DNA from 4 places in the Peribacillus sp. TE19612 genome. Region 2 is predicted to be linked to each of the others. Evidence: riboswitches for the same ligand, from Rfam matches in the RefSeq annotation. Region 2 holds a riboswitch; each other region holds the start of a gene.
What was found. Region 2 has a riboswitch for S-adenosylmethionine ahead of ACZ9AO_RS09845 (bifunctional homocysteine S-methyltransferase/methylenetetrahydrofolate reductase). Riboswitches for the same ligand answer to the same signal wherever they lie in the genome.
Positions count from the first base shown of each region.

Region 1 (7,590 bases), on a different contig from region 2:
CTTTCATCAATTAGGATAGGTCGGTTCTCCCATTTTGAAGTTGCACGTAATTATATCTGTGTTTAGAAATTTAAATTTTATTAATTATTATATAGAAGAAAGTCGGTTTTTCAAAAAATCATCCAGCTTCATGTTTCTGTTGTCCTCTTTAAACTTATTCATTTTCCATCAAGGGAAGATTGATTGAAGGTTTATCTCTAATTTTCCCTCTTTATCTATTTGCAATGATAGAAAAAACATGGCAAAGATCATGGTTTCCCCCGATGAAATAATCAAAAAAAGAAGCAACATGAAGTGAGAGTTATGTCTTAATTCATGTGCTTCTATTAATGGAATCCTTAAAGAAATGGAAAATTGCTCAATATAATGTCTCAACAGATGTGCTGCATCTCCATATCTTAAGGCATCTCATCTTCTTTTTCCCGATTCTTGAAAGCTTCATGTGTGACAATATCTTCAATCTGTTCATACTGGCGGCTGTGTTCCTTCTCTTCGCTAATTCTATTATTGGGTAAATTTCCTGGATGTCCTTTTTCTTTGTGATTAAAATTTTTACCACGACTCATAACGCATTCTCTCCTTTCCATTCATTGTTTGTATAGTTTTCCCAAGCACGAAAAAAATATGATTTAATTTCTCTTTTTACAGTTTTTGCAGCAGGGTTGGTTTACCTGTAATACCCAGCCAATCTTGCGCGACTTATTTCTGAAGTGCCTAAAAATTAATAATTCAAACCTTTTCAAAATTACTCGAATCTGAATAAAGAGCTCAAAAAGAACAGGAACCGCCAGATTCCTGTTCTTTTTGTTTATAGGTTTCCCGACTACTTGCATATTTAATAAAAACATTTTTGATAACAAAAAAGGCTAGGAGAACGTTACCACGGAAGGTCGCCACTTTCTTGAAATGCCCGCAATATGATGAGGAGCGGTTCTGCAACATCCTCCAATTATACTTGCCCCCGCATGGTGCCAATCTTCAGATTTCACATCGAGCCTATTACATGATTCCGGACCATGCCATGTTTTAGTTTCTGGATTATAGGTTTCACCGGAATTGGGATAAACGATAATTGGTTTATGCGTGTTTGCACGCAACACCTGTATGGCTCCCGTGACAACTGATACAGGCGCACAGTTGATGCCAATTGCGGCAATTTGCTCACTGTCCCCGAACAATCTGGTACACTCCTCCAGCAATGTACCGTCACTTATCGCTTTTTCATTTTTCAAAGAAAAGGATAGCCAAGCATAGACTTCTGGATAATCCTTCAATAATGAATGTAATACTTTTGCTTCTTGCAAAGAAGGAATCGTCTCAAATGCTAAAATGTCAGCTCCTGCTTCAATCAAAGCTTTTATTCGTGGGCGATGAAATGCCGCTAAAGCTTCATCTGAAACACCATAGTTCCCAACATACTCTGAACCATCTGCTAGATAAGCTCCATAAGGCCCAACTGATCCAGCAACCAATGGCTTAGGTCTAATCGTTTGATATTCTTCCTTCCAAAATTCATCTCTTGCTTGTCTTGCAAGTAAAACCGTTTTCCGGATTAGATCCAATGCCTCTTTTTCTTGTATTCCGCGGAGGGCGAAACCTTCAACCGTTGCTTGATAGCTTGCCGTTATCGCACAGTCAGCACCAGCTCGAAAGTAGTCAGAGTGAACCTGGTAAATCAATTCTGGATTTTCAAGCAATACACGTGCAGACCACAGGGGATCGTCCAAATCACAACCATGACTTTCAAGCTCTGTAGCTAAAGCTCCGTCCAAAATCATGACTGAATGATCTCGTAAAATTGCTTCAATTGGGTTAATTTTATTCTTCATTGTCTACTCCTCTTTTCTTAAAGTTTGTGTCAGATAATAACTTACATAGCAAAACAAAATAAACGGAATGCCACAATATAGTGCAATTCTTTGTGTAGGATCAAATGCAATTCCTATGCAAGAAGCAAGACATAGCATAAATGAAACGATTGGTACGAATGGATATAATGGTGTATGATAAGCCAAATCATTAACTGAGTTTCCTTCGTTTATATATCGTCTGCGAAATAGAAACTGTGACGCGCTAATACTCATCCAAACTATAACCACGGCTAGTCCAGAAATGGATACAAGCACTATATATACAGTATCCGGCGCAATAATACTCGAGAAAAGTGCTAAAACACCGCCCAGCATACTGAAAAGGACTGCATTCAAGGGAACACCCCGTTTTGTCAATTTTGCAAATATTGGTGAAATAGTTTTCTTATCTGCAAGTGACCAAAGCATCCTGGATGAGGCATATAGTCCTGAGTTTGCAGCAGACAAAATGGCAGTTAATATAACAAAGTTCATAATATCCGCTGCATATGGCACTCCAATTCGTTCTAGAACGGCAACAAAGGGGCTCTCTAATACGCTTGCATCCGAAACAGGCAATAATGCGGATAAAACAACGATGGTACCTACAAAAAAGATAATCAATCTCCATAATGTCATACGGATTGCCTTTGGAATCGTTTTTTCCGGATTCACAGTTTCTCCAGCTGCAACTCCGATCAATTCAGTTCCAGAAAATGCAAAATTCACAGCGAGCATTGTCATTAGAATGGCAAAAGCACCATTTGGAAATAAACCTGCACTTGTAACATTGGAAAATAACGGAGCTGATTGTGCGTTAATCATTGGAATAAAACCTACCATTGCCGCAGCTCCCAGAATAATGAATATCACAATAGCAAATACCTTAATAGACGCAAACCAGAATTCGGATTCAGCGAAAAACTTAACGGTCCACGCATTTAATGCCAAGACCAAAATGGCAAATAGAGCACTCCATATCCAGACACTGATTGATGGAAACCATCGCTGCATCAACAATCCTGCAGCCGTGAATTCCGAACCTAGTGCAACAGTCCAGGTTAGCCAATACAACCAGGCTACTGTATACCCTGTCCCTGGTCCGATGTATTTGGCTGCGTAACTATGAAAAGCACCTGTCTCGGGCATATGCACTGACAGTTCACCTAGACATAGCATGACTAGATAAACCACTAATGCACCAATCAGATACGAAAGGATGGTTCCGAACGGACCAGCCTGTTGAATCGTATAACCCGAACTTAAGAATAAACCAGTTCCAATCACCCCGCCAAGCGATAGCATTATTATATGCCGTGCTTGCATTTGCCTTTGAAAATCATGCTTCCTTTTGTTCTCCATACTAACTCTCCTTAATCTTGCATCCAGAAAAAACGAAAACGCACTCTAAAAAAGAGTGCGTTACTGACAAATAAACACGTACGGTCTTATCTATCAAGGTTTCACCCCCTGGAATTAGCACAGTGTCTATGTAGACCTGTTGCTGAGGTTTCATAGGGCCAGTCCCTCCACCTCTCTGGATAAGAAATTATTTTTTTATAACTTTATCAATCTATGAAAAAATTGTCAAGTTTTGTTTCGGAATGTAAAGACTTCCTTTTAAATGCTAACGATCATGGCTGGGGCATTAATATTAAATTGTTTTTGGAACAAGCGCTAAGCGTATTATAATGGCAAATAAAACTAACCGGGGTCATGTTGGTCTTAAAAATGGCGACATCTTAAAAGATTGTCGCCATTTGGACGTTGATTGGAACGTAGGGCACTCGCTTTCCGCGGGCGGTCGGGGAGCCTCCTCGGCTTGCGCCTGCGGGGTCTCCCCTGGACGCGCTTTTCCCGCAGGAGTCTCGCACCTTCCGTTCCAATCAGCTTTGTCTTACCTTTTGATAGAACACTTTTGCCTAGAGTCATTTTTGTTTTAAAATAGAAGTATTAGAACCTGAGGTGATGAGGATCTTTCATGATTCTATTCAGCGAGATCAACTTGAACTGATTACTTTAGATCAACTGGTGCCACCGAACCATTTGGTTCTTAAAATGGAGGCTGCCATTGACTTCACTTTCATTTATGACTTGGTGAAAGATATGTATTCATAGGGAATTTCAAAAGGGGTCCAGAATTTTTTAATTCCGAACCCCTTTTGTCTACAAACTGAAATGGCGACATCTTAAAAGATTGTCGCCATTTTTTTCTTTTTCCTTAAGGACGTTCTATTTCAAATAATTCCCCTAGTTTTGTATAAGTATGACCGGCTAATCTCGCTACAGGTTTTAGCCCGTTCGGGTCAATACGGCCATTATGATAAATATCTTGCTCTATATGATAACAGACTATTTTCCCTATCAGTAAATCACAACCAGGTTTATTCTTGGAACCTGCCAATGGAATCGATTGCTCTAATGTACATTCGAACCGCACCTTCGCTTCTTCCAATCCTGGTACGGATACCTTATCACTAACAGCCAGCGTGAAATTAGTAAGACCCAATTCACTTTCTTCAGATGGGAGTTCCTTGGCCGTTCGATTTGCATCAGCAACATTATTTTCGTCAGTGATATGAACAACGAACTCACCTGTTTGAATTGCATTTCGGGCTGTATCCTTTGAAACTCCTTCTTTCCGTTGAACAGAAATGGAAATCATCGGAGGATTTGAACTGACTATGTTAAAAAAGCTGAACGGCGCTATATTGATTGTACCGGTTTCGGATTGTGTCGTAACCAGCGCTATAGGTCTCGGTATAATGCTTCCAGTCAAAAACTTATAATTATCCCGTTCAGTCAAACTTTCAGGATTAACAGAAATCATCTTCATTCCCTCTCATTCTTATAAAAAGTTCTTTTGAAACCATAAACCTGCTGCATCAACCTCTGAACGTGTCAACTGATGACCGTAATTTTCCCACTGAACTTCAACTGTAGCGCCAGCTTGCTGTAAAAGTTGATTAAGTTCATCAGTTTCTTCTGCCGGGCAAATCGGATCGTTTTTACCTGCAGCTATAAATACAGGTATATCTGAAAGGGACGGCAAAGCGATCCCTCGTCTTGGAACCATTGGATGATGAAGAATCGCTCCTTGTAATGCCCCCTCGTAATGGAACAGCAAACTTGCCGCTATATTTGCACCATTGGAATAACCTAATGCCACCACTCTGTCACGGTCGAAGTCATATTTTCCAGACGCTGATTCCAAGAAGTCATAAAGCTCCTTCGTTCGGAAAATCAAATCCTCTTCATCAAAAACCCCTTCAGCTAACCGTCGGAAATAACGGGGCATTCCATTTTCAAGTACATTTCCCCGTACGCTCAGTACGGACGAACCCGGTGAAACCATTTCGGATAATGGCAAGAGATCTGTTTCCGTTCCTCCAGTGCCATGTAAAAGCAGTAGTAACGGAGCTTCTGGATTACTTCCTTTTTGAAAAATATGTTTCATCATTTATCCTCCTCTAGTACTCTCGGCACTGCCGGCAGTAACGTTTTTTCCATAACTTCCCGCTTTTCTTCCAACCATGGCGGCAGCATTAATTTACTGCCCATCGTTTCCTTCGTTTCATCATGAGCAAAGCCAGGTGGATCTGTGGCAATTTCAAAGAGTATGCCTCCATCTTCCCTGAAATAAATGGCATCGAAGTATTGTCGGTCTGTAAAGGGTGTCACACCATAGCCATGGTTACCGATATGCTCCCTCCATTCTTTATGATCTTCATTATCGCTCGCACGCCATGCAATGTGATGGACAGTTCCCACTCCGATTTTACCGTTTGGTAAAACCGTTTTTTTAACATCAATCAAATTTCCGATATCCGATGTGGATTTGAAGCGGATGAAATCGCCCTCTTCCCCAATCTTTTGCAGGCCCATCACTTCCTCTAATAGTTCCATCGTTTTGATCGGTTTTGACGTCAATAATACAGCACCGCCGAATCCCTTGACCGCCTTATCAGCTGGTACACCGCCGAATGACCATTCGCTATTTTTACCTTCTTTACGCTCAACCAGTTCAAGTTGCAAACCATGTGGGTCTTTGAATTCAAGATATTCCTCACCGAAACGTGAAACCTTTTCAAAGTCTATATTAAATTTACCCAAACGCTTTTCCCAGAAGCCCATTGAACCCTCCGGAACGGCATATGTTGTAATCCCCACTTGTCCGGAGCCAATTGTCCCTCGGTATGCCTCAGGCCAAGGAAAGAAAGTGATGATTGTGCCCGGTGAACCGGATTCATCTCCGAAATATAAATGATAGGTGCCTGGATCATCAAAATTAACGGTTTTCTTCACCATACGCATTCCCATTACTCCAGCATAAAAATCCACATTGTCTTGAGGATTGCCTACAATTGCGGTTATATGATGTATCCCTGCATTTTGCTTTTGCATGCCGATTACTTCCTTTCCCGTTGTTTAATTAGTTGATTTTGTATTAAGTGGTTTTAAATTCGATTCAATATCCTTTCTTTTCGATTCCAAAAAAGGTGGCAGGGCAAGGTTCTCACCTAGATGCTGCTCAGCTTCATCCACTTCAAAACCAGGTCCATCAGTAGCTAGTTCAAATAATATGCCATTCGGCTCCCTAAAATAGAGTGAACGGAAATAAAAGCGGTCCACATATCCCGAGTTCACGAATTTCGATTCACTAATTTTTTCTACCCATTTTCTCAATTCTTTTTCATCATCCACCCGGAAGGCAACATGGTGTACTCCACCCCTCCCCAGCCTTTCCCGAGGTATATCATTCCTTTCTTCAATATGGAGCTCCGCTCCTGTTCCTCCTTCACCTGTCTCGTAAACGACTATCGGATTTTGCCCCCTGATTGCGGATGGGTATGTGCCTGATTTCCTGAACCCCAATACCTCGATAAGAACACTTTCTATTTGTTCAATATTGGGTACTGTAAGTTTTACTGGTCCTAATCCAAGGATGGAAAACTCTTGCGGTACTGGGCTTCCATCCCACGGAAATCCTCCTTGAACGCCGTTATTATCCTGATCAGAAACCAGAAGAAGCCTCTGCCCTTCAGGATCTTTAAAAGAAAGTATCTTTCTTTCAAAACGGCTCGATATTTCATCGTGCTCAACATTGAATTCCACAAACCGTTTTTTCCAATATTCTAGCGCTTCATCATCCTTCACCCTTAAAGAAATTTCTGAAATGCTATTGTTTCCCTCATGAGTGCGGGCAGCATTTGGAATTTCAAAAAACGTCAATTCCGTACCCGGTGAACCAATTTGATCTCCATAAAATAAGTGATACACACGAACATCATCTTGATTCACCGTTTTTTTGATTAATCGCATCCCTAAGACTTTTGTGTAGAATTCAAAGTTATTTGCCGCTTTTGCTGTAATCGCCGAAACATGATGTAATCCTTTTAATTCCATCCGTACCACTCCTATCTTTATAAATCTCCCCTTACGGAGATGAATTAATCCGCTAATAATATCTCGAATTCGAGGTATTTAATCTAACATAATACTTTTAATGCAAATATCTTGATTTAAAGATAAACCACAGGGATAAAATTGTCAACCATTTTCATTCAAATAATTTCAACCGGATTCACTTATCATAAAATAAAAAAATCAGGCCAAAATAAATCGGTATAAGAATGGAGGTGTGATATATGGTTAAAGATTTTTTTAGCGCAATTGAAGATAGACGCTCTTATTATTCCCTTAGCAAGGAACATGTTGTTCCTGATAAAAGGATTAAAGA
Region 1 covers NZ_JBWCCL010000007.1:94,339-101,928, reverse strand. The annotation lists gene ACZ9AO_RS14070 (hypothetical protein) at 399-566, opposite strand; gene mmuM (homocysteine S-methyltransferase) at 867-1,829, opposite strand; gene mmuP (S-methylmethionine permease) at 1,833-3,212, opposite strand; SAM riboswitch class I at 3,296-3,398, opposite strand; gene ACZ9AO_RS14055 (flavin reductase family protein) at 4,072-4,680, opposite strand; gene ACZ9AO_RS14050 (alpha/beta hydrolase) at 4,699-5,307, opposite strand; gene ACZ9AO_RS14045 (ring-cleaving dioxygenase) at 5,307-6,254, opposite strand; gene ACZ9AO_RS14040 (ring-cleaving dioxygenase) at 6,279-7,256, opposite strand; gene ACZ9AO_RS14035 (nitroreductase family protein) at 7,499-7,590, shown strand, end outside.
Region 1: it holds a riboswitch for S-adenosylmethionine, as region 2 does, so the genes downstream of both, mmuP (S-methylmethionine permease) here and ACZ9AO_RS09845 (bifunctional homocysteine S-methyltransferase/methylenetetrahydrofolate reductase) in region 2, are expected to answer to the same signal.

Region 2 (7,590 bases):
ATATAGTAACCAAGACGTTCGTCCAATGGCAGGATCACACCATCATCCTTCTTCTCCGCTTTTTTCCCACGATAAAATTCGGTAAAAATCGCTAAAGTTTCAGTTGAAGTCTCAAACAGGAGTGCCTCCGCCAATTTCACTTCCTCTTCCGGTATCAAGGCGAAACGTTCAAGTTTTTCTGTATTCACGATAGCATAATCGAGACCCGCTTTTGTACAATGGTAAAGGAAAACGGCATTTAATATTTCCCTTCCCCTCTCCGGCAGACCGAAAGAAACGTTGGAAATCCCAAGTATCGTTAGGCATTCCGGAAACTTTTCTTTAATCGCCTTTATTCCATTCACCGTCTCCAATGCAGATCCAATATATTGTTCATCCCCGGTGCCTACAGGAAATACCAGCGGATCAAAAATGATGTCATTTTTGTTTAGACCGTACTTATTGACGAGCAAATCCACAGATCGCGTAGCCACTTCCAATTTCCGTTCAGCATCAACGGCCATCCCAATTTCATCAATGGTTCCTACGACAACGGCAGCACCATATTGATGGACTAAGGGTACTATTTTTTCAAAGCGCTCTTCACCATCTTCAAGGTTTATGGAATTAATGATCGATTTTCCTTGTGAATGTTTTAATGCTTGTTCAAGTACGACTTCATCCGTAGTGTCGATGACCAATGGGACTTTCACTTTTTTGACGACCTCTTCTACAAACTCCTTCATGTCGCCAAGCTCATCCCCATCAGGATCAGCAAGACAGATATCAATGACATGGGCGCCTTTCTTTACCTGGTTACGTGCAATTTCGGCAGCTGGCTCGTAATGCTTTCCACGTATCAGCTCCTTGAATTTTCGGGAACCGATAACATTCGTTCTCTCCCCTACGAATAAAGGACGCATTGAATCATCATAAATAAGCGGCTCTATCCCTGATACGGCATGACCATGGGCAGTTTCCGTAATTGTACGGGGCTTCATGCCTTCGAGTACCCTGGAAAGTTCTTTAATATGTTCTGGTGTCGTACCACAACATCCGCCTATGATATTGACCCATCCCTTTTCGGCAAATTGCTTCATTTTCTCTGCCAGGGATGTAGGTGATTCATGATAATGGCCTTCTTCATCAGGGAGCCCGGCATTCGGATAACAGCTGATGGCACTATTTGATATATCTGCAAGTGTCCTGATATGGTCTATCATGAATTCCGGCCCTGTTGCACAATTTAGGCCGACAGCTACGGGCTTCATATGTTCAACCGATAAATAAAAAGCTTCTATGGACTGGCCGGCAAGTGTCGTGCCCATCGGTTCGATTGTTCCTGATATGATGACAGGCACATCTTTTCCCGTTTTAGCGAATGCTGCTTTGATTCCAGAAAAGGCAGCCTTGACATTAAGCATATCCTGACAGGTTTCCACCAACAGCAAGTCTACCCCGCCATCCAAGAGACCCAGTGCCTGCTCTTCATAAGAATCTGTTAAAACATCAAAAGTCGTTCCGCCCGTTACGGAAAGCGTTTTTGTAGTGGGGCCCATCGAGCCAGCTACATATCTTGGCCATTCATCATTGGAATACTTTTCACAAGCTTTAACGGCAAGCTCAGCTGAAATTTTATTTAGCTTGTAGGCAATCGTACTTATTTGGTATTCCTCAAGGACGATACTGGTCGCTCCAAAGGTATTTGTTTCTATGATATCTGCGCCCGCTGCTAAATATTTTTCATGAATGGATTGGATGATTTCCGGTTGCGTCAGTGATAAATATTCATTGCAGCCCTCGAATTGTTCCCCGCCAAAATCGTCTGCTGTCAAATTCTCCGCTTGAAGCATCGTTCCCATCGCCCCATCAAGTAGGAGAATCTTAGAATTTAACTGATCTTGAATCGCTTTTTTATTCATGTACTGCCACCTCTGATGTCTGTTTACTATCGACTTTTCTAATATATTTCGTAAGTTCCGCCGTCATTTCATAGCGAAGGAATGGAGTGATTAAATATATGCCCTTGAATTTTTCCCTAGCCGCGTCCACCAGTTCCCGCGCGATATTCACCCCTTCAATCCTTGACTTTACAGGGTCATCCCCCGCTAGAGCCATGGCCCTTCTAACATTATCAGGCAATTTGATGCCTGGGATCTCATTATGGATGAATTCGGCGTTCCGGGTGCTTGTTAAGGGCATGATACCGATGAAAATCGGGGTTTCTAGATGTTTTGTCGCTTCATATACTTCTTCGATTTGCTCCACGGAATAAATTGGCTGTGTCAAAAAGGATTGAGCACCGCAGGCAATCTTCTTTTCCATTCTCAGTACGGCTTTATCCAGATATTTCACATTGGGATTAAAAGCTGCCGCAATTTTAAAATTTGCCCGTTGACCCAAACTTTGACCAGAATAGGAAAGACCTTCATTAAATTGTTTGACCATACTTATCAGGTCAAAGGAAGATAAATCATAAACCGAAGTGGCACCCGGGAAGTCCCCAATTTTTGAAGGGTCTCCGGTGATGATCAATATTTCGTTCAGCCCTACCGTCTGCAGACCCATTAAATGTGACTGCAGGCCAATCAAATTTCGATCACGGCATGTTATATGCACCATCGGATTTATATTCAATTGGTTCTTCAGTAAATTAGCCAGTGCATCATTCGATATCCTTGGTGAGGCAAGTGAATTATCCGCTAATGTAATGGAATCGACCCCTGCTTTTTTCAAAACCTCAGCACCAGTCATGAAGCTCTCTATCCCTAGCTTTTTCGGTGGATCAAACTCAACAAGAATCGTCCGTTCCGTTTTGGCTTTTTCGTAAAGGGGAAGTTCCAATTCCCTATCGTTCACTTCAATTACTTCTATTTCACGGGATTTCGTAAATTTCTCTTTCACGGGAGCCAAACTTCCAATTGCATGCTTTACAGCTTGAATATGCAGTGGAGTCGTTCCACAGCACCCTCCTATGATCGCGGCGCCTTGCTCACGAAGTTCCAGGGCACTAGAACCGAAATATTCCGGCACAGCTTTATAAACGAGCCTCCCATCGACATAATCCGGCAGGCTGGCGTTAGGGTAAATGGCAATCGATGCTTGCTTTGGCAAACTCACTTCTTCCAAGGCCCGAATCATATGATGTGGTCCGAGGCGGCAATTCACACCAACCACATCGGCACCCAATTGCTCGAGTTTTTGAAAGGCTTCATTTAAATGGATTCCATTTTGAAGATTACCCAGTTCATGCATCGAGACATTTGCGATAATCGGCAGTCCCGTTTCATTTTTAACGATTTGCAGGACGGTTTCCAGTTCTTCCAGGTCATAAAATGTTTCCAGGAGAATCCCATCAGGATTTTCCATCAACAGACTGTATAGCTGTTCACGAAAACCCCGTTTTATCTCTTCCATGCTTAAATCCGATTTCCTGATACTCCGCTGAGCCCCTATGGTACCGAAGACGTATGCTTTTCCTTTTGCCGCTCTTTTAGCAAGAATGACTCCCTGGCGATTGATTCTACTCACTTCATCTTCAAGTCCATACCGCTTCAATTTATTGAAATTGGCTCCGTATGTATTCGATTGAAGGATATCTGCACCAGCTTCCAGATAGGCTCGATGGATGGACTCTATTTGATCTGGGTTCGTGCAGTTTAATTCCTCATAACATTGATCAATGCCATTAGAGTAAAGCAAGGTCCCCATTGCCCCTTCTCCAACCAGCATTCTTTCTTTTAATTCTTTACGAAAATTCATCATTACACCCTCTCTCAAAAACAATCCTGTTTTTGCCGTATTCTATGAGTATGAGAGAAAAGGAAAAAAAACCTTCTCAAAGAAGAAGGTTTTTGAAACATTCTCCTCATCTATCAAGCTCTGCTTGCTGGATTTAGCACCTTTGCCTAAGCTGGTTGCTGAGGTTTCTTCGGGCCAGTCCCTCCACCTCTCTCGATAAGATCCATTTATATAATTTTCATAAGATTTCAAAATTTGATTATATTTAATTTACATTAATAATCTGTCAATTTCAATACCTGATCGACATTTTTTTCACTTTTGCAAAAATCATTCAATTTTTTTCTGCTTGAACCCTCTTCAAGATCCTTTGTTTCCAGTCTTCCGCTAACGAGTCTAGTGAAAGTAAAGCCTTAGCTCCTTCCAGCCCATCTCGTTTATGAAGGATGACCTCTGCTGCGTAATGGACAGAAATTTTTTCTTGTAGACGATCTATTAACACAATCTCGTTTTGTTTATTTATCGTTCCTTCTTGAAGTACTCTAGCAAAATAACCAGTGAAACTCGTTTTCAGTACGAGTTCCAAAAACTTAGGTTCTTGATTGAAGAAGGAAATGGTCGAACAAGGTATCCTCCCTTGGTTAATTTGAACAATCACATCGCCTATTTGATAAATATCGCCGATATACGTTGTTTCTTCCCTCATCCCCGCTATAGTTAAATTTTCACCGAATGCAGGGATATCCAGCTTTTTAGAGAATTTTTCATTCCATAATGAATAATGCTCAAATGGGTAAAAGCACAAAGCCCGATCAGGACCTCCATGGAACTTTACATTACCGACACCATCACCGATTATGCCAGATTTAGTCACTGTCAAATTATCCTGTGCTTGTTTATCCATGGCTGAAAAGATATCGATATTCGAAAAAATTTCATGTTTCGGCTTCCCTGCATGTAGTGATTTAATTTTTCCATTTTCCATTTTGCATCTTCCATTCATATTAAATTTATATCATCCTATATGTATAAATTATACTAAAAATCCATTTTATTCAGTACCTTTTTATATGTATATGAAATGAAAAAGCCATATGAGCAGTTAATGGGCGAAATATCATTGATTTCCAGAAAAATTCATAGGTTAGTTTCAGTAATTTAGTTGCTATTTCAGAATTAAATATGGTAGAATATGAACACAATATATAGTCGAAAACTACAACCGTTCGCCTATATGTTGATTTTCACGATTGAATTCCTCATTGTCGCTCTTTAGGGAGCGAATTTTTTTTGCTTTCATTAATATCCACTAATTTCCTGTAATTCCATTCAGTTTCTTGCATCGTGATCGACTCACCTATTTGTACTTTCCTCCCCTCCTTATCAAGTCCCTTTCAATTTTTTATTAGAAGCCTGATCCTTGCAAAAACAAGCAGAAAGCCGAGCGACATCATCCGTCTTCCGCTCAGCTTCCTGTTTACGCTTGTTTCTTTTTTTTCGGTGCCGCTTTCTTTCGGGTCGTCTTTTTCTTTTCCGGTTCATCATGTTTTGTACGGTCTATGGATGCCTGTAATGCCTCCATTAAATCAGTTACATTGTTGGAAACTGGTTCTTTTGTTTTCGCTGTAATCGTCGTCTGTCCCGTTTTCTTTGATTCAATCAATTCTAGTAACGCGGTTCGATAGTCATCGGTGTATTTTGTCGGATCGAAAGTAGTCGTTAATTGATCTATCAATAATACGGCAGTATCGATTTCTTTTTTTACTATGGTATCATTGGCAGGGATATTCGGAACATCCGCTGTGGAGCGGACTTCATCCGGATAATGAATCGTTTCCATAACCAAGGTATTATCAACGACTCGGATTACCGCCATTTGTTCTTTGGAGCGAATGATGATTTTTGCCAACCCCACCTTATTCGATTCCTTGAGGGCCTGCCTCAAAAGGGAATAAGCTTTTATCCCCCCGTCATTTGGGGACATGTAATAACTCCGGTTAAAATAAATGGGATCTATTTCTTCAATTTTAACGAAATCCACGATTTCCACGGCTTTTTCTTCGTTTTGTTTTTTCAGTTGTTCTAGTTCATTGTCTTCCAATACAACAAACTTTCCCTTTGTATACTCAAAAGCGCGGACTATATCATCCTTCCCCACTTCTTTCTCGCATACTGGACAAACCTTTTCGTATTTAATCGGTGTATGACATTCCTTATGCAACGTCCTTAAAGATATATCCTTATCCTCCGTTGCAGCATGAAGTTTGATCGGAATGTTCACCAAACCGAATGATATGCTCCCCTTCCACATCGTATGCATATTCGTCACCTCATAACTTATTTTTGATAAGAAGAACAATTTTATTATTCCCCTTTGTTCAAAAAAAAACGAAAAAACAATTGCCAACTCTAACACTTCGTTTTTTTGGCAAAATAATGTTATCAATTATTTGCGGAGGTAAATACAAAAATGAAACCGATGCTGCCTACCTATTACCCTGAAGCCCCCAACTCCAAGGATTGGCGTTATGAAGTCAAATATGACGGCTTTAGGGCTATTTTAACGATAGACTCCGATACCATAAGCATTTCGAGTCGGAATGAAAAGGAATTATCACCTCAATTCCCAGAAATCATTTCTTTCATCAAAGACCTGGACCTGGAAGATTATCTCCCGCTTCAGTTAGATGGAGAATTGGTCTGGCTTACGAATCAGGCGAAGGCGGACTTTTTTCAAATACAGTGGCGAGGACGCCTTGGGAAACAATCCTTAATTTCAGAAAATGCCCGTTTTTCCCCATGTCGGTTTATAGCGTTTGACCTGCTTCGCATCAGCGGAAAAGAGGTAGCAGATAAACCTATGGTGGAACGAAGGGAATTGATGTTGAATATGGGGGAAAAACTCGGTCTTCCTATGCCTCCTGATCCCACCGATAAGGCTTTGATACAATTAATAGAGAGTTTTGACGTTTTGGATATTGCCTTGAATAAGGTCACCTTGTTAGATGGCGAAGGGATTGTCGCCAAGGAAACTCGGGGTGCTTGGCAAGAAGGAAGACGTACAACATCTTGGATTAAGGTGAAAAATTGGAAGACCGTTTCTTGTTTCATCACAGCATTGCACAAAGAAAATGGCTACGTTTCCCTTGCAGTATTCAAAGAAGGTGCCGTAACGAAAATCGGAAGTGTCAAAAATGGACTGAGTGCTAGAGATAAAAGTATATTGCATCAATTGATCAAGCAAAATGCATCAGACGAAGACGCACAATTTTTTTATATCCATCCATCCATTTGCATTGAAGTTCAATTCTTACACGTTTATGAGGAAAATGAATTGCGTGAACCTCAGTTTTCGCAGTGGCTTTTACAAACTTCTCCCGACGAATGTACCTGGGAGAAATTCGTGCTAGGGCAATATACATTTCCAGATACTGTACAAATAACTTCAAGGGATAAACCGCTTTGGAAAACAGAAGGTAAACAGGTGGTAAAAGTAGAATACCTTCATTATTTACGGGAGGTTTCAGCTTTCTTCTTACCCTTCTTGAAGGATAAGCTTCTTACCACGATCCGCTATCCTCATGGAACTTTGGATAAAGAAAGATTTTTCCAAAAAAACAAACCTGATTATGCGCCTGACTTTATTAAAACGTTCATGGATGAGGATATCGAGTATATGCTGTGTAACGACATTGAAACTCTCCTTTGGTTTGGTAATCAACTTGCATTGGAATTTCATGCCCCATTTCAGAAAGCCGGTAAAACAAGACCCGACGAAATCGTCCTGGACTTGGATCCTCCTTCCATCGAATATTTCTCCTTTGCGGTAAAGGCTGCACAGGAAATAAAAAAGGTGATGGAATCATTAAG
Region 2 covers NZ_JBWCCL010000004.1:344,501-352,090, reverse strand. The annotation lists gene metH (methionine synthase) at 1-1,901, opposite strand, end outside; gene ACZ9AO_RS09845 (bifunctional homocysteine S-methyltransferase/methylenetetrahydrofolate reductase) at 1,894-3,741, opposite strand; SAM riboswitch class I at 3,845-3,943, opposite strand; gene ACZ9AO_RS09840 (MOSC domain-containing protein) at 4,055-4,705, opposite strand; gene ku (non-homologous end joining protein Ku) at 5,198-6,040, opposite strand; gene ACZ9AO_RS09830 (DNA ligase D) at 6,191-7,590, shown strand, end outside.

Region 3 (7,590 bases), on a different contig from region 2:
GGAAAAGAACTTCCCTATACCTAATCATTCATTTGAAAGAGAACCTAGTTCATTTCCATGTTTATTAAAAAATAACTGCTATACCCCTTCGGATATAGCGTCTGAAGGGAGACGGCTGTATTTATAATAGAAGAAATTCGCATAAGGAGGTAAAAAATGCTGAACATACAGAAAAAGTCCGATACTGTCATCATTGTCATTCACGAAATATATGGCCTGAATCAACATATGCAGGGTTATTGTGAGTTATTATCAAAACAGGGTTTTGATGTGATCTGTCCGGATTTGTTAGAACGTGGGAGGCCATTTGATTATTCCCAAGAGGATGCTGCTTATCGACATTTTATGGAGAACGTAGGTTTCACGGGTGCTTCATATAAGATAAAGGATATATTATCGGATATAAAAGATGAATACCAAAAGATTTTCATTCTTGGATTCAGTGCAGGGGCAACTGTAGCTTGGCTGTGCAGTGAGGAAGAGTGTGTCGATGGAATTGTTGGTTACTACGGTTCGCGTATTAGGAATTATGCAGAATTGGCGCCACGATGCCCTGCACTGCTATTTTTCCCACTAGAAGAGCCCTCATTTAATGTCGACGAGTTAATTTCAGCTTTAGAAAGTAAGAATGTCGAAGTTCATAAATACATGGGAGAACACGGATTCAGCGACCCTTACCATTCAAAATATCATGCAGAATCAGCACAAGCAGCCGTTAGCAAAATGATGAAATTTTTTATGGTGAATTAATGTTCCACATTCACCCTAATGCCGTTTTGTATGGACCCAATGTATAGAACCCGCATCACTATGGGGGTGACAGTCATTTTGAACCTTTTTATATTCTTTTTCCAATTCTTTCAAGGTTAACTTCATAAGCTGTTCCACCGTTTTATTTACAGTATGGATCATAAGTTTATAGATTAATTCCTTCCGCCTTTCTTCCAAGCCCTTCCCCATTTCACCCTCTCCTTCTATTCTCATAGAATATGAAATGTTTCCTTAGACAGGGGGAATGATCGTCGGATTCCTTCTCCTCAATTTTACTTATTTTAATATATTCATTCTCTAAATCGGTTAAGGTCAATTCAAATAGATGGATGTCATTCTTTTTGTAAACTCCCTTGTTAATCAACTTGTTGATCAGGAAGTTCCTTTTTTTCTCAATGGCTTTACGCAATAATGTCCCCATGATAAATCCTCCTTTTAATACGTATTGACTTGCCCATTCACAAAAAAACCGGAGACACCTCTTTACATGAAAGAAAAGTCTCCGGTTTTCCGGTCAATTAACCTATAATTCCTATTTAATTACTCGGTATTATTATAATACTAACTCTGTTATCCGCAGTCAACTATTTTTTCCTGCATCTTATTTATTTTTGCTTCGCTTCATGAAATGCCGCTTTCACTTGATCCAACAGGTCTTTATCCGAAAGCAATTTATACCCCGTAAGTGCTAGAGCTTTTGCTCCGGTCAGGATGGCTTTGTCTCCAGCAGAAGATTTGGCACAGTCGCGGAATTCATTCGTATGGGCAATCAACTCATCATGTCCAATTTTTATATAAGGATGTGCTGTCGGCACTACATGGCTTACATTACCTGCATCCGTCGAGCCAAAGCCACTCTCTTTTCGAGGAGCCACCGCTTCCCCTAATTGAGTCAGTTCTTCTTTTAGCAGTCCATCCAGAACTGGATTGATGACAAAATCGAGTACTTCATTTTGGAAACGTTCCACTTTAACCGTGCTTCCTGTGGCAAGTGCTGCCCCTTCAGCAACAGCACGTATTTTATTGGATACTTCCTGGCAAAGTTTCCATGTTGTTGCTCTAATGTAAAATCTGGCGGAAGCATATTCAGGAATGATGTTAGGCGCTTCCCCGCCATTGGTGATGATTCCGTGAATTTTGACCTCTGAAGGGAGCTGCTGGCGCAAAGCATTAATGCCATTGAACAGCTGAATCACCCCGTCAAGTGCATTCACGCCTTCTTCAGGTGCAGCTGCTGCATGTGCTGACTTCCCGTAAAAATGAAAATCAAGGGGGTCGACAGCCAAAAACGGACTTGTTATACCCGTTTGCCCGGCAGGATGGATAAGGATGGCCGCATCCACCCCATCAAATAGACCGTGCTTCACAAAGCTTCCTTTTGCACTTCCATTCGGCCCTCCCTCTTCAGCCGGTGTTCCGAAAACGATCACCTCTCCGCCCGTTTCCTCCAGCACTTGAGCCAGGGAAATGCCTGCTGCCACACTCGTTGTGCCGATGATATTATGTCCGCAAGCATGGCCTAAACCCGGCAATGCATCATACTCGGCTAAAAAGGCAATTGTAGGTCCTTTCTTTGAAGAGGTTTTTTTGGCGATGAACCCTGTTTCATGCCCGGCAATATTACGGGTCACTTCAAATCCTTCATTTTGAAGTATTCCGGTTAATGTATCCGAAGCGAAGAACTCTTGATTTCCAATTTCAGGTTTGGCATGAATGGCTTGACTCGTTTCGATATATAATTCGGAATGAAGGTCGATATGATCTTCAATGATTTGCTTATGCTGCTTCAGCACTAATTCTCTCGCCATGTCTTAATCTCCCCTTTTTCTTGAATACATCCATTACTTTTCATTAGCTGGTTTTGTCCATGCATCCTGGTAATTCACTAATTCATCTACAGAAACATAGGCAGGAATGGTGTTTCCTTTAAACGTTTTTTCAATGAACGCTTCCACTTCTTTCGATTGGTAAAGCTCCACTAATTTTTGCAGCTCAGGACGATCGGCATTACCCTTTTTAACTGCAATGATATTAATATATGGTTTCGCCGTTTTACTTTCATGGAATAAAGAATCTTTTAATGTAAGGCCTGCTTCGACGGCAAAGTTATTATTGATAGCTGAAGCATCGGCATCATCCAATAGACGCGGTGTATTGCCGGCAGCAACAGGTTGGATTTTCAAGTTTTTCGGATTTTCCTTAATGATTTCCAATGATCCCGATCCATTGAATTCTTCTTTCAATGTAATCAATCCAGCTTCCTGAAGCAGGAGCAGTGCACGGCCAAAGTTTGTTGCTTCATTCGGAACGGCTACCGTAGCACCATCCGGAAGATCTTTGAGACTTTTATGTTTTTTCGAATAAAGGCCCATAGGTGCAATGACAGTCGACCCGATGGCCTCCAATTTCAGATTTTGATCTTGAACGAATTCATCGAAATAGGCGACCGTTTGGAATGAATTGGCATCAATTTCACCTTCACTTAACGCAAGGTTCGGTTGGATATAATCATTGAAAGTGACCAGTTCGATATTAAGCCCTTCCTCTTTCGCCAAATCGACAATGTATTCCCATGTTCTCGTATCCCCGCTGCTGACACCGACTTTCACTGTTTTCACATCATCCGAACTCCCTGATGCACCCTCTTCGTTCCCGCATGCTGCAGCCACGATGGCCAATGCCAATACCATGATCGTTAATAAGATTTTTTTCATTTTTCCAACCTCCTGTTATTTTTATCTTCTTCTGATTTTTCTTGAAACAAAATTCCCGGTGGATTGCAATAATTGAACGATGATCACGAGCGCCGCTACTGTGACGATCATCGTCATCGTATCGAACCTTTGGTAACCGTAAGCCAAGGCTAAATCCCCGACCCCGCCGGCACCGACGGCACCTGCCATCGCCGTAGATCCAACAAGCCCGATTGTCGCTGTTGTAAATGTTAGGATCAACGAGCTAAGTCCCTCGGGAATCAAAAAGCGGTAAATGATTTGCCATGTTGTCGCCCCCATCGCCTGAGCTGCCTCGATGATCCCTTTGTCCACTTCCAACAGCGAGTTTTCCACAAGCCGGGCAATATAAGGAGCCGCGTAAAAGATTAGCGGAACAATGGCCGCATTCGTTCCGATCGCACTGCCGACAATCATTCTTGTAAACGGAATGAGTGCTACAAGCAAGATGATGAAAGGAACGGACCGCAGGATATTGATGATCGGGTTCAATACATTAAAAATCCATTTATTCTCCAGGATGTGACCCTTTCTTGTAATGACAAGCAGGATACCGAGCGGAAGCCCGATCAATCCGGAAAATATCAATGAGATGGCTACCATATAAAGTGTGTCACCGAAAGCTGTCGACAGCTGCTCTGCCGTTATTTCCATTCCCCAAAGCGTATTACCCATTTATACTTGCACCTCCTGGACGAGAATCCCCTCATCTTTAATATATTGATAAGCCTTGTCGACCTCATTTTTGCTCCCCGTCACTTCAATGATCAAATTCCCGAAAGGAGTTTCCTGGATTTCAGAAATATTGGCTGATAAGACACTTAAATGAACATCATATTTCTTCGAGATGGTTGAAAGTAAAGGAGTACCCGAAGTAGTTCCAATAAAATTAATTTTCCAAATAATCGGGATATGGGACCCTATGCTTTTTAAGAAACTTTGTGGAATTTCGTCATGTATGACCGTTCTCACGAAGTTTTTTGCAATATCCGTTTGCGGCTTGGCAAAAACTTCGAAAACCGAACCTTGTTCAACGACGCAGCCGCCCTCCATGACCGCTACCTTATTGCAAATTTCCCGAATGACAGACATCTCATGAGTGATTAGCAAAATGGTGATATTGTATTCTTTATTAATTTTTTTTAATAGCTGCAGAACTGCACTCGTTGTTTGTGGATCCAATGCCGACGTAGCTTCATCACACAATAAGATCGATGGATTCGTAGCCAATGCCCTCGCAATGCCGATCCGCTGCTTTTGCCCGCCGGATAATTGTTCCGGATAACTCTTTGCTTTGCTCGATAAGCCAACGAACTCCAACAGCTCGCCTACACGTTTTTGAATTTCCTTAGCTGGAGTAGTTCCCGATAAAACCAGCGGCATGGCAATATTATCAAAAACAGTTTTTGAGTTTAGTAAGTTGAAATGCTGAAAGATCATCCCGATTTTTTTCTTTTCTGCCCGTAATTCCTTCGGGCTTAATTTGGTTAAATCCTTGCCCCCAACAACCACCGAACCATCTGAAGGATGTTCAAGCAAATTGACCAACCTGATCAACGTACTCTTTCCGGCCCCGCTATAACCGACTACCCCGAATATATCCCCCTTTTCCACTGTCAAATCAATGCCCTTCAAAGCCTCGACAGTCTGTTTCTTTGTTTGATAAACCTTTTTAACACCTTGAAACTCAATCATCCAATCTCCCCCCATGCTGTTTATTTGTACGAATTCCTTATCCAGAGAGAAGAGCTTTGCAACGCTTCATAATGATAGGGTTAAATTCTGTCAAACTTACGAGTAAATCTGCGAAATTCACGAGTAAATGCACCAAACTCACGAGTAATTGCGCCAAACTCACGAGTAATTACGTGAAACTCACGAGTAACTGCGCCAAACTCATGAGTAATTACGTGAAACTCACGAGTAATTGCGCCAAACTCACGAGTATTGCGCGAAACTCACGAGTAATTGCGCCAAACTCACGAGTAATTGCGCCAAACTCACGAGTAATTGCGCCAAATTCACGAGTAAATGCACCAAACTTACGAGTAAATCTGCGAAATTCACGAGTAAATGCACCAAACTCACGAGTAATTGCGCCAAACTCACGAGTAACTGCGCGAAACTCACGAGTAATTACGTGAAACTCACGAGTAATTGCGCCAATTCTCCAAATAACCATATACATTTTGAATAAACAAAAGAGGCCTCTTCCGTCATCAGACAGAAGAGGCCTCTTTTAGACATAAAAAAGAGTAAACTCTTAAATTAATTATCTAAGAAAAGCTCCTTCTTATCTTTCAAACTTTCGTCCGTTGGAATTAGCACAGTATTTTTACAAAAGTAAAAACCCGCTGCCGAGGTATCATAGGGCCAAGTCCCTCCACATCTCTTGATAAGAATTAACGTTATATTTAATTATGTCCTTCACTATATATTCTAATTTCGCTAAAGTCAACCATATTTTTCATCGCGATAAATAGTTTCATAGTATAGTGAATCGACACTTTTTAATTATATCAATATAATGATTTGCTCATTCTCCATACAGGGTATTTTTCATTTTCTTCCCTAATCTTCACCATGCCTGAATTCGTATATAAAGAAATCGCCCTTTGATTATCCGGAGAAACCCTTAAATGATATTCGGATACATTAAATTGCCTGAAAAAGTTTTCTGCGTAGCGAACCAATTCCTTGCCAAGGCCTTTACTGCGGTATTCGGGAATAAGATAAAATAGATTCACATAGCCAATTTCAGTTCCTTCATACTCCCGAATTTGAAGTTCCATTTGTCCAATCGGTTCTTGGTCCTTTTCAATGATCACCTGTCCATCCGGAAATTTGCGGACCCTTTCTTCCATTCGTTGCAGATATGCATGTTCATCTCCAAAACCAGCATCAGTTCCAAAACTTACAACAAAGGAATCTTTCCGGAAATTAATGATAGTATCTTTATCTTTGTCCGTATCAATGGTACGAAAAATCAACTTCATCCACCCTTATCATTTTAGTGAAATAGTTTTCAAGCAGGAAAAACTTTCTTTTTCATAAATAAAAGGCTTAAAGAGGCCCTTTTGTTTTTGTGCCTTGATGAAAAAACATCTGCCATCTTCCATTCGCACATTTCCAGATTGAACTTCTTAAGGTATGTTCCAGCTTATCTTCATCAAAAATCCGGTATGTAGTTAACACGGTATCATCAGACAATGGATGCATCTCAAATTGACTTAATGTCATGTTCACCGCTCCGGCTCCCTCTTGACCCATAAAATCGCTTTTTGACCATATGTTACCCGAACTGCCGAACTCAAAGAAATCATCTTTCAATAAGGATGAAAGCACTTCTGGGGATGTACGAACTTCAGATTTTAACAATTTCTCCTCCAGCTGATACAAATGCTCTTTTAACAATGAAGATTCCCTGTCCATTCATCTTATCCTCCTTTTTCAACCATTTCCCTCGAAGAAACGAAATAGGAAAATCGTAAATAATTAATACGTAGATTTTCAGTAATTCATGAACCATGCGATTTAAGATTTTTTATCCAGCTGCTTGCTGATTAGCAGTTGGCTCATCTTGCGGTCAGCGGCATTTTCTCGTTTTTAACCGTTTTTGCCGTCCCCATTTTATTACTATTTTTAGCTGGCTTACTTCGTAACTGGACTCACAACGGATTTCTAAGTAAACCATTTATTCCACAATACTAGCGGCCATTCCTTTTTTACTGCCATTCGATACCTCTAAATAATTACTCCCGCAACCCATAAAAAAAAGGAGCTGCAAATGGCAGCTCCTTTCTTCTGTGCATCCGGTTGTTCTCCCATCAGTGTTATCGTGATAGGGTTCCTTGAAGACGATTGGTTTCGGCGATTACTTTTTCTTCATCGATCGTTAAGCAGCGGCCATCTTTCACGACCATTTTGCCATCGATGTATACATCACATACGTCATTTCCGCGCGCTGCATAAAGAAGGTGCGAATAGGCTTCACTCAGTGGCTGCAGGTGTTCTTTGTTATATGGGTAAATGGTGATGAAATCTGCTTTTTTACCAGCTTCCAGTGATCCTGTATGACCCATGCCTA
Region 3 covers NZ_JBWCCL010000009.1:249,828-257,417, forward strand. The annotation lists gene ACZ9AO_RS17550 (SRPBCC family protein) at 1-24, shown strand, start outside; gene ACZ9AO_RS17555 (dienelactone hydrolase family protein) at 157-750, shown strand; gene ACZ9AO_RS17560 (Fur-regulated basic protein FbpA) at 766-960, opposite strand; gene ACZ9AO_RS17565 (Fur-regulated basic protein FbpA) at 962-1,192, opposite strand; gene ACZ9AO_RS17570 (M20 family metallopeptidase) at 1,377-2,579, opposite strand; gene ACZ9AO_RS17575 (MetQ/NlpA family ABC transporter substrate-binding protein) at 2,613-3,485, opposite strand; gene ACZ9AO_RS17580 (methionine ABC transporter permease) at 3,507-4,157, opposite strand; gene ACZ9AO_RS17585 (methionine ABC transporter ATP-binding protein) at 4,179-5,198, opposite strand; gene ACZ9AO_RS17590 (hypothetical protein) at 5,410-5,691, opposite strand; SAM riboswitch class I at 5,794-5,905, opposite strand; gene ACZ9AO_RS17595 (GNAT family N-acetyltransferase) at 6,023-6,493, opposite strand; gene ACZ9AO_RS17600 (nuclear transport factor 2 family protein) at 6,567-6,935, opposite strand; gene ACZ9AO_RS17605 (amidohydrolase family protein) at 7,337-7,590, opposite strand, start outside.
Region 3: it holds a riboswitch for S-adenosylmethionine, as region 2 does, so the genes downstream of both, ACZ9AO_RS17590 (hypothetical protein) here and ACZ9AO_RS09845 (bifunctional homocysteine S-methyltransferase/methylenetetrahydrofolate reductase) in region 2, are expected to answer to the same signal.

Region 4 (7,590 bases), on a different contig from region 2:
AGCGGGAGGAGAACAATTATCCTCTTATCATTTGTGGAAAGCAACATATTCCCACTGTGAAAATTTACTAGTTATAACCAGTGTGGGCAGGGTATCAGAGTAGCATCCTGGTAAGGAAATCGCTGGTAAGGAGGGTTAGTTAAATATGTTTGGTCTCTCTGATATCATTAAATTTCTATTTTCCTTTTTTTTGATCATGCCGATCGTTACACTGATACATTTGAGTGGGCATATTTTCTTTGTTACGATCTTTGGGGGATCAGAAAAGAAGATCTTGATCGGGTGTGGAAATAAGCTTTTCGCCTTTCGGAACATAGAAGTGAGGAAATATTATTTTTGGAATGGGACTTGCGAGTTCAAGGGTTTGAAACATGATAATCGATTGACGAATACCCTGATCTATTTAGGGGGGGCTATCTTTAATTTGATCAGCATGCTGATCATATATAGCTTAGTGTATCAGAATATCCTGGACAGCTCGGTAATCTGGTATCAATTTATCTATTTTTCTTTTTATATTATGTTTTTCTCCCTGTTTCCGATGTATTTCTCGGACGGATCGCCTAGTGATGGGAAGGCTGCGGAATTAGCCTTGAGGAATAAGCTGGAAGATAGGGTGACGGATGATATATTCGTGAAGAAAATGGAGGATGAAGATGATAGCTGCAAGTAAAAAGGGAACGTGCAGATGGCCGTTCTTTTTTTTTTGCCTTTCCTTAGTACGCAATTACTGAAAAAAGGCATCTGTATACATCCCAAAAGGTTGTATCAGATGCCCGATGAATTAATGGTTAAAATGGATATTCGCGATAGTGTGTTTGAAGGGAAATCCATTTCGTAACAGTGAATTCTTCGACAATCCATGGGCTTCCGAATCTGCCTAAACCACTCATTTTGTTCCCGCCGAATGGTATGTTCGTTCCATCATTAACGGTTTGATCATTGATGTGTGTCATTCCGCTGTCGATTTGTAACCCTAAGCGTTCGCCCTTTTCCAGATCAGAAGTGAAGATAGCCGAACTTAAACCATAAATGGTGTCATTGGCGATATCAATGGCTTCTTCATCCGTTTCTGTTCGAATGATGGACACGACAGGAGAAAACATCTCTGTTTGTGCGATTTTATCCGAGTTCTGTACATCCCGGAAAATAGTTGGTGTCAGCACATTGCCAATGCGTTTTCCCTCAAGTGCAACATTGACCCCAGCAGCTTTAGTTTCCTCGATGATTTGTTGTACTTTTTCTAATTGACGCTCATTGACAAGTGGTCCAATGATTGTTTTAGGATCTAATTGGTCACCAAATGGAAGAGCTTTTGCACGTTCAACGAATTTTGCAGTAAAGTCTTCGTAAAGGTCTTTATGCACGATTATGCGGTTAATGCACATGCAAATCTGTCCTTGGTGAATGTACTTCCCGAAGATTGCAGCATCAACGGCTCGGTCCACATCTGCATCCGATAATACAATGAAAGGATTATTACCGCCGAGCTCCAGCGCAACTCGTTTTAGGTTTTTCCCTGCAATGGCCCCGATGTGCTGTCCAACAGGAGTAGAGCCTGTGAAGCTGATTAATTTAGGAATCGGGTTTGTCAGCATGCCATCACCGATTTCTTCCAGGTCAGTAAGGATCATATTAAAGACCCCTTTTGGAAGACCGGCATATTCAAATGCTGCAGCGATGATGATTCCTCCAGTAAATCCAACTTGAACGTCCGGTTTATGAACGACTGCATTTCCTAATGCAATGGCTGGTGCGATGGTTCTCATTGACAAGTTCATCGGAAAGTTAAACGGAGATATTGAAGAGATAACTCCTAGTGGCAGACGATGTATATGATTGACTTTATGCTCTATAGCTGACGGAACCTCATGCATTTGATATATTTCATCCACCATGTTAGTAGATTCTTCGACTATTTCCATAGTAAGCTGAAATTCAACGTTTGCTTTAATAAGCGATCCACCTGTTTCACGGGAAATGATTTCAACGATTTCATTCCGGTTTTCCTGTAGGAATTCACCAACTTTAAGCAGGACCTGACGACGTTTTTCGGCTGATGTTTTTGCCCAACCTTTTTGAGCATTCTTTGCTATTTCAAATGATTCTTCGAGCTGTTTTGATGTAGCCAAGCTCACATTTGAAATAACGGCATTATTGTATGGGTTTAAAATATTATATCTGCGTTGACTTAAGCCTTCCATCCATTCCCCATTGATGAAGCTTTTGTTTAGATCCTTGAATTTCTCCATTTTGAACACCCCTTTATGTTGTAAACAAATATATTTTACTGCTGTTTGTATCATATATAAAATATCTATATAATTAAGTTTATATACGATATACATATATATCAGAGGTGCCAATATGGATATTAGACAATTACGATATTTTCTCATTCTTGCAGAAGAAGGCCAGGTTTCCCGTGCAGCCAAAAAGTTGAATATGTCACAGCCGCCATTAAGCCAGCAGCTCCGCCTTATGGAAGAAGAATTAGGGACTACTTTACTTGAGCGAAAAAGGAACGGTAAAAGTATGGAGTTGACCGAAGCTGGGAGGGTACTTTACGAGAAGGCTAAGGATATGCTGCAATATTTCGAGGACTCCTTGCTCGAAGTGAAGGAAACGGGTGAGGGAATTAAAGGTACACTTTCAGTAGGTTCCGTACTTGCGTATATGTCTTATTTACCTGATAAAATTAATAGTTTCAAGAAAAAATATCCTTCCGTTTCCTTTAAAATATTCGCAGGAGATCCATATGAAATAAGTAATTATTTGGAGAATCAGGATATCGAACTTGCCATTGTTCATTTACCTGTCGAGATGAAGGGTCTTTCCAGTTTGAACTTAGGACAAGTGCCCAATGTTTTTGTTGTACCTGAGGATTGGGACAGCTTCACTTCGAGAGATAGGGTTCATTTAAAGGATATTGAAAACATCCCATTGCTTTTAGTGCATAGGGAAAAAGGACCGGGGATTTACGAGGAAATTATCGAGGAATTTAAAAAGCGGGAAATACAGCTAAATATTTTATGCGAATGCCATGATGTAAATGTTCTGCTCTCTCTGGTTGCAGCTGGAGTTGGGGCGAGTATTGTTCCGAAATCAGCTGTTTCACCCCATATTATAAAAGGAGTGAAAGTGCTGGATATTATCGATTCTTCAATTCAATCGAATATAGCCTTGGTTTTTAGACAAGATCGTTATCTTTCCAAAACGGCAAAACATTTTATTGAGTTGTTTTGAAGAAAAGCTAGGCCTTCCTAATGCCTAGCTTTTACTTTATATTTAAGGATGAATCATTCCCATACTTCTTTTGCTACATCAACGACGAATTTCAGTTTTTCCCATTGCTGTGCTTCGGTTAGCTTGTTGCCGTGATGTGTGGAGGCGAAGCCGCATTGGGGGCTTAAGCATAATTGTTCGAGCGGAACGAAGTGCGAGGCTTCTTTAATGCGTGCCTTAACAGCTTCCTTGTCCTCGATTTCCCCATTTTTTGAAGTGACGACACCCAGTACGACCCGTGCACCGCCATTTGGAATGTATTCTAATGGTTTGAAATCCCCAGAGCGTTGATCATCATATTCCAAGAAGAATCCATCCACTTTTTCTTTTGCCAATAAAGTTGGGGCGATACGGGCATAGCTTCCTTCAAACGCCCATGTCGACTGGTAGTTTCCGCGACATAGGTGGGTAGTGACGATAAGGTCTTCTGGTTTGCCTTCCAATGTGCCATTAATGACCCGAAGTGCAAGACCAATTAATTGTTCCCTCGTATATTTTCCATCCTTGAACTGGAAATCCGGAGCTGAAAGTCTGGCAATATATACATCATCCAATTGAAGATAACGCACACCTGCTTCATAAAAGGCTTTCAAAGCATGCTGATAGGCTTTGATGATATCATTTGCATAGTCTTCAATATCAGGGTAGACGTCTTCATTATGAATGCCTGCAGCAAATAATTGATTCGGACTGGGGATGGTTTGCTTGGCAACGGCACGTCCGTTCACGATTTTGTTCAATTCAATGAAATCACGAATGAAGGGATGTTCAGGGTTGAATGAAACCTTCCCGGTATTGCGAACATTATATCTCTCTGTTTCCACACCATCGAATGTGAGGCCTTTTTCAGTTACATATCCCTCGATGCCATTTAAATGTTCGAGAAAGTCAAAGTGCCACCATGTTCGTCTGAACTCACCGTCCGTAACGGCCTCTAAACCAACTTCAATTTGTTTATCGACGATCCGTTTGATTTCTTCGGTTTCAATTTCACGAAGCCGTTCAGCTGAAATGGTACCTTCCTTAAAGTCCTTTCTGGCAATATGTAATCGTTCCGGTCTTAATAAACTTCCGACGTGGTCCGCCCTGAATGGTGCTTTCGTTAATGTGATTGACATGTTGATTCCTTCTTTCCTTTTAAAAATAAAAAACCTCTTCTTAAAAATAAGAAGAGGTGTTGGCAACAAAGCTATATACTCTTCTTATCTTCAAGTTTTTACACTTCTGGAATTAGCACAGTACAAGATCAGTCTGTTGCTGAGGCATCAAAGGGCCAGTCCCTCCACCTCTCTGGATAAGAGTTGTCTATTAAATTAACTATGACTATACAGGTAGTTTTTATGAAGGTCAAGGGGTGGAGCTGGAATATTTCGAATATACCGGTTATTAATCCGGGCTGAAATGTTAACGGCATCAGGGAATCCGGCATATGCTTTGAGTGGGGAGGAATGCAAGGATGAGTCCATTCAAAAATGGCATACCGATTACGGTAACTGAAGACATGATAGAGAGAATCATAAAAATGAAATCATCTGGTCAGGATATTAAAGTCGAGATTACGCCAAGGCACATTGTGCTTTCCGGTACGATGGAAGTGAAAAAAATGATGTTTAAGAAAAACGTGGCTTTCCGGATTACATTAAAACCGGTTCATGTGGAAAAAAGAACGATTTCATTTGAATTAGTGGAAATGGAACCCATTGACAGGAATTTCATCAACCAAAGGATATTTAACAGACCGCCATTTTTTGAATATGAAAAAAGAGCAATCAAAATGAATGTTAATGCTTGGAGCATCGTGAGGAAAATTCCGATTGGCACAATTAAATCGTATGAACTCGCCGAAGGTGCATTGAAAATGAAACTTTCTATATGATTTAAGGGGATATTTTACATATATCCTTAGCCGTAACCTATAAAGGGTTTGCCAGGTATGATAGTGTTAAGATGTCATGGTTCATGAAAAAATGTGTTTGATAAATCAAGCTCTTTAAAATATACTAAATGACTTGAAGTTTTGAGTTTTTCTGGGAATGAGGAGGATAATGATGGATCAGAAGATTTTGCCTGCTTCAGCAAGCATGAAGGATTTCGAAAGATTTCTAGAAAGTTCCTATGAAATAGGTGTGTTTCTTGATTTGCATATCTCACAATTGAAAAATGTAAGTATGATGGCAAAGCAGCATAATAAGAAAATGATTTATCATGTCGATTTGATCCATGGCATAAGAAGTGATGAGTACGCGACGGAATTCATTTGTCAGGAATATAACCCCTATGGGCTGATTTCGACTAAATCAAGCGTTATATTGAAGGCGAAGCAAAAGGGGGTCATTGCCATCCAGCGAATCTTTTTAATAGACTCACATGCGCTTGAGAAAAGTTATAAGCTGGTGCAGAAAACAAAGCCGGATTATATCGAAGTATTGCCGGGCGCCATGCCATGGATGATAAAAGAAGTGAAGGAACGATTGCAGACACCGATTTTTGCAGGCGGCCTCATACGTACTTCGGATGAAGTCCTGAATGCCCTTGATGCCGGGGCGTCGTCAATCACCACTTCAAAAACTGAATTATGGGATATCGTCTAATAGGGAAAAATTGAAAAAAATTACAGAATAATAGATTAATTTTTCATAAAATATTGACAGCGTTTTCATAACCTAGTATATTTTACAGTACAAGTTAATATATGTGACGGAGACTAGGAGATTCACAACAGATCTATTCATAATTTTTTTATGAAGATGGTTCTGCTGTGGATCTCCTTTTATTTGTTGGCAAGGTTTAAAAAATTATCAGGGGAGGGGTTTTATCATGACTCCATTTTGGGGAGAAGTGTTAGGCACGATGATTTTAGTTTTATTCGGAGCAGGTATTGGGGCAGGTTCATCCTTAAAGAGTTCCTATGCAAAAGATGCCGGCTGGATCGTTATCACGATTGCATGGGGATTGGCTGTTACCATGGGTGTTTTTGCAGTGGGTTCCATAAGCGGGGCGCATTTAAACCCGGCGGTCACAGTAGGGTTTGCCATTATTGGAGAATTTCCATGGAGTGATGTGCCCGGTTACATCGTTGCCCAGATGATTGGCGCGATACTCGGCGCAACTCTAGTATTCCTGCACTATTTGCCACACTGGAAAGCTACGGATGATCCAGGGGCGAAGCTTGGTGTGTTCACGACTTCACCTGCAATCCCGCACACATTTTCAAATCTATTAAGTGAGATGATTGGAACTTTCATCCTTATTCTTGGTCTATTATTTATAGGGGCCAATGATTTTACAGAGGGTCTAAACCCATTCGCAGTCGGGTTATTGATTGTCGTGATCGGGATGTCACTTGGGGGAACGACAGGATACGCCATTAACCCGGCCCGCGACCTGGGGCCGCGCATCGCTCACTTTTTGCTGCCGATACCTGGTAAAGGCAATTCCAACTGGGGCTATTCATGGATTCCGGTCGTTGGACCGATTGTAGGGGGTTCACTTGGTGCCGTTTGTTATAAAGCATTCTTTATGGGGGAAATAACGGCAGGATTTTGGTCTGTTATGGGTGCAAGCCTGGTACTATTGATAGTAGCCTATGCTTTTGGTAAAAAACAGTCACATGAAATGGATAGCAGAAATATCGCTAGTTAATTAAAAGGAGGGGCATACACAATGGAAAAATACATTTTATCATTAGATCAAGGAACAACAAGTTCGAGGGCGATTTTATTTAATGAAAAGGGGGAAATCGTCCATTCCTCCCAAAAGGAATTTACACAGCATTTCCCTAAACCAGGCTGGGTCGAGCATAACGCCAATGAGATTTGGGGATCGATCCTGGCGGTGATCGCCGGTGTACTATCTGAATCCGGTGTAAAGCCAGAGCAAATTGCCGGTATCGGGATCACCAATCAGCGTGAAACGGCAGTCGTTTGGGATAAGGAAACAGGTACGCCTGTCTATAATGCGATTGTATGGCAGTCCAGGCAAACAAGTGGAATCTGTGATGAGTTGAAGGAAAAGGGACTTAATGATTTATTCCGGGATAAAACGGGATTGTTGATAGATGCCTATTTTTCCGGAACGAAAGTGAAATGGATCCTCGATAATGTGGAAGGGGCACGGCAAAAGGCAGATGAAGGCAAGCTGTTATTCGGTACCATCGATACTTGGCTGATCTGGAAGCTATCAGGAGGCAAGGCTCATGTAACGGACTATTCCAATGCATCCCGGACATTGATGTACAATATCCATGAACTGAAATGGGATGAAGAACTGCTTGAGATATTGACTGTACCAAAGTCGATGCTGCCG
Region 4 covers NZ_JBWCCL010000008.1:232,807-240,396, forward strand. The annotation lists gene ACZ9AO_RS16110 (hypothetical protein) at 146-673, shown strand; gene ACZ9AO_RS16115 (aldehyde dehydrogenase family protein) at 792-2,252, opposite strand; gene ACZ9AO_RS16120 (LysR family transcriptional regulator) at 2,368-3,246, shown strand; gene ACZ9AO_RS16125 (5-methyltetrahydropteroyltriglutamate--homocysteine S-methyltransferase) at 3,300-4,403, opposite strand; SAM riboswitch class I at 4,485-4,586, opposite strand; gene ACZ9AO_RS16130 (hypothetical protein) at 4,742-5,161, shown strand; gene ACZ9AO_RS16135 (glycerol-3-phosphate responsive antiterminator) at 5,334-5,876, shown strand; gene ACZ9AO_RS16140 (MIP/aquaporin family protein) at 6,103-6,927, shown strand; gene glpK (glycerol kinase GlpK) at 6,949-7,590, shown strand, end outside.
Region 4: it holds a riboswitch for S-adenosylmethionine, as region 2 does, so the genes downstream of both, ACZ9AO_RS16125 (5-methyltetrahydropteroyltriglutamate--homocysteine S-methyltransferase) here and ACZ9AO_RS09845 (bifunctional homocysteine S-methyltransferase/methylenetetrahydrofolate reductase) in region 2, are expected to answer to the same signal.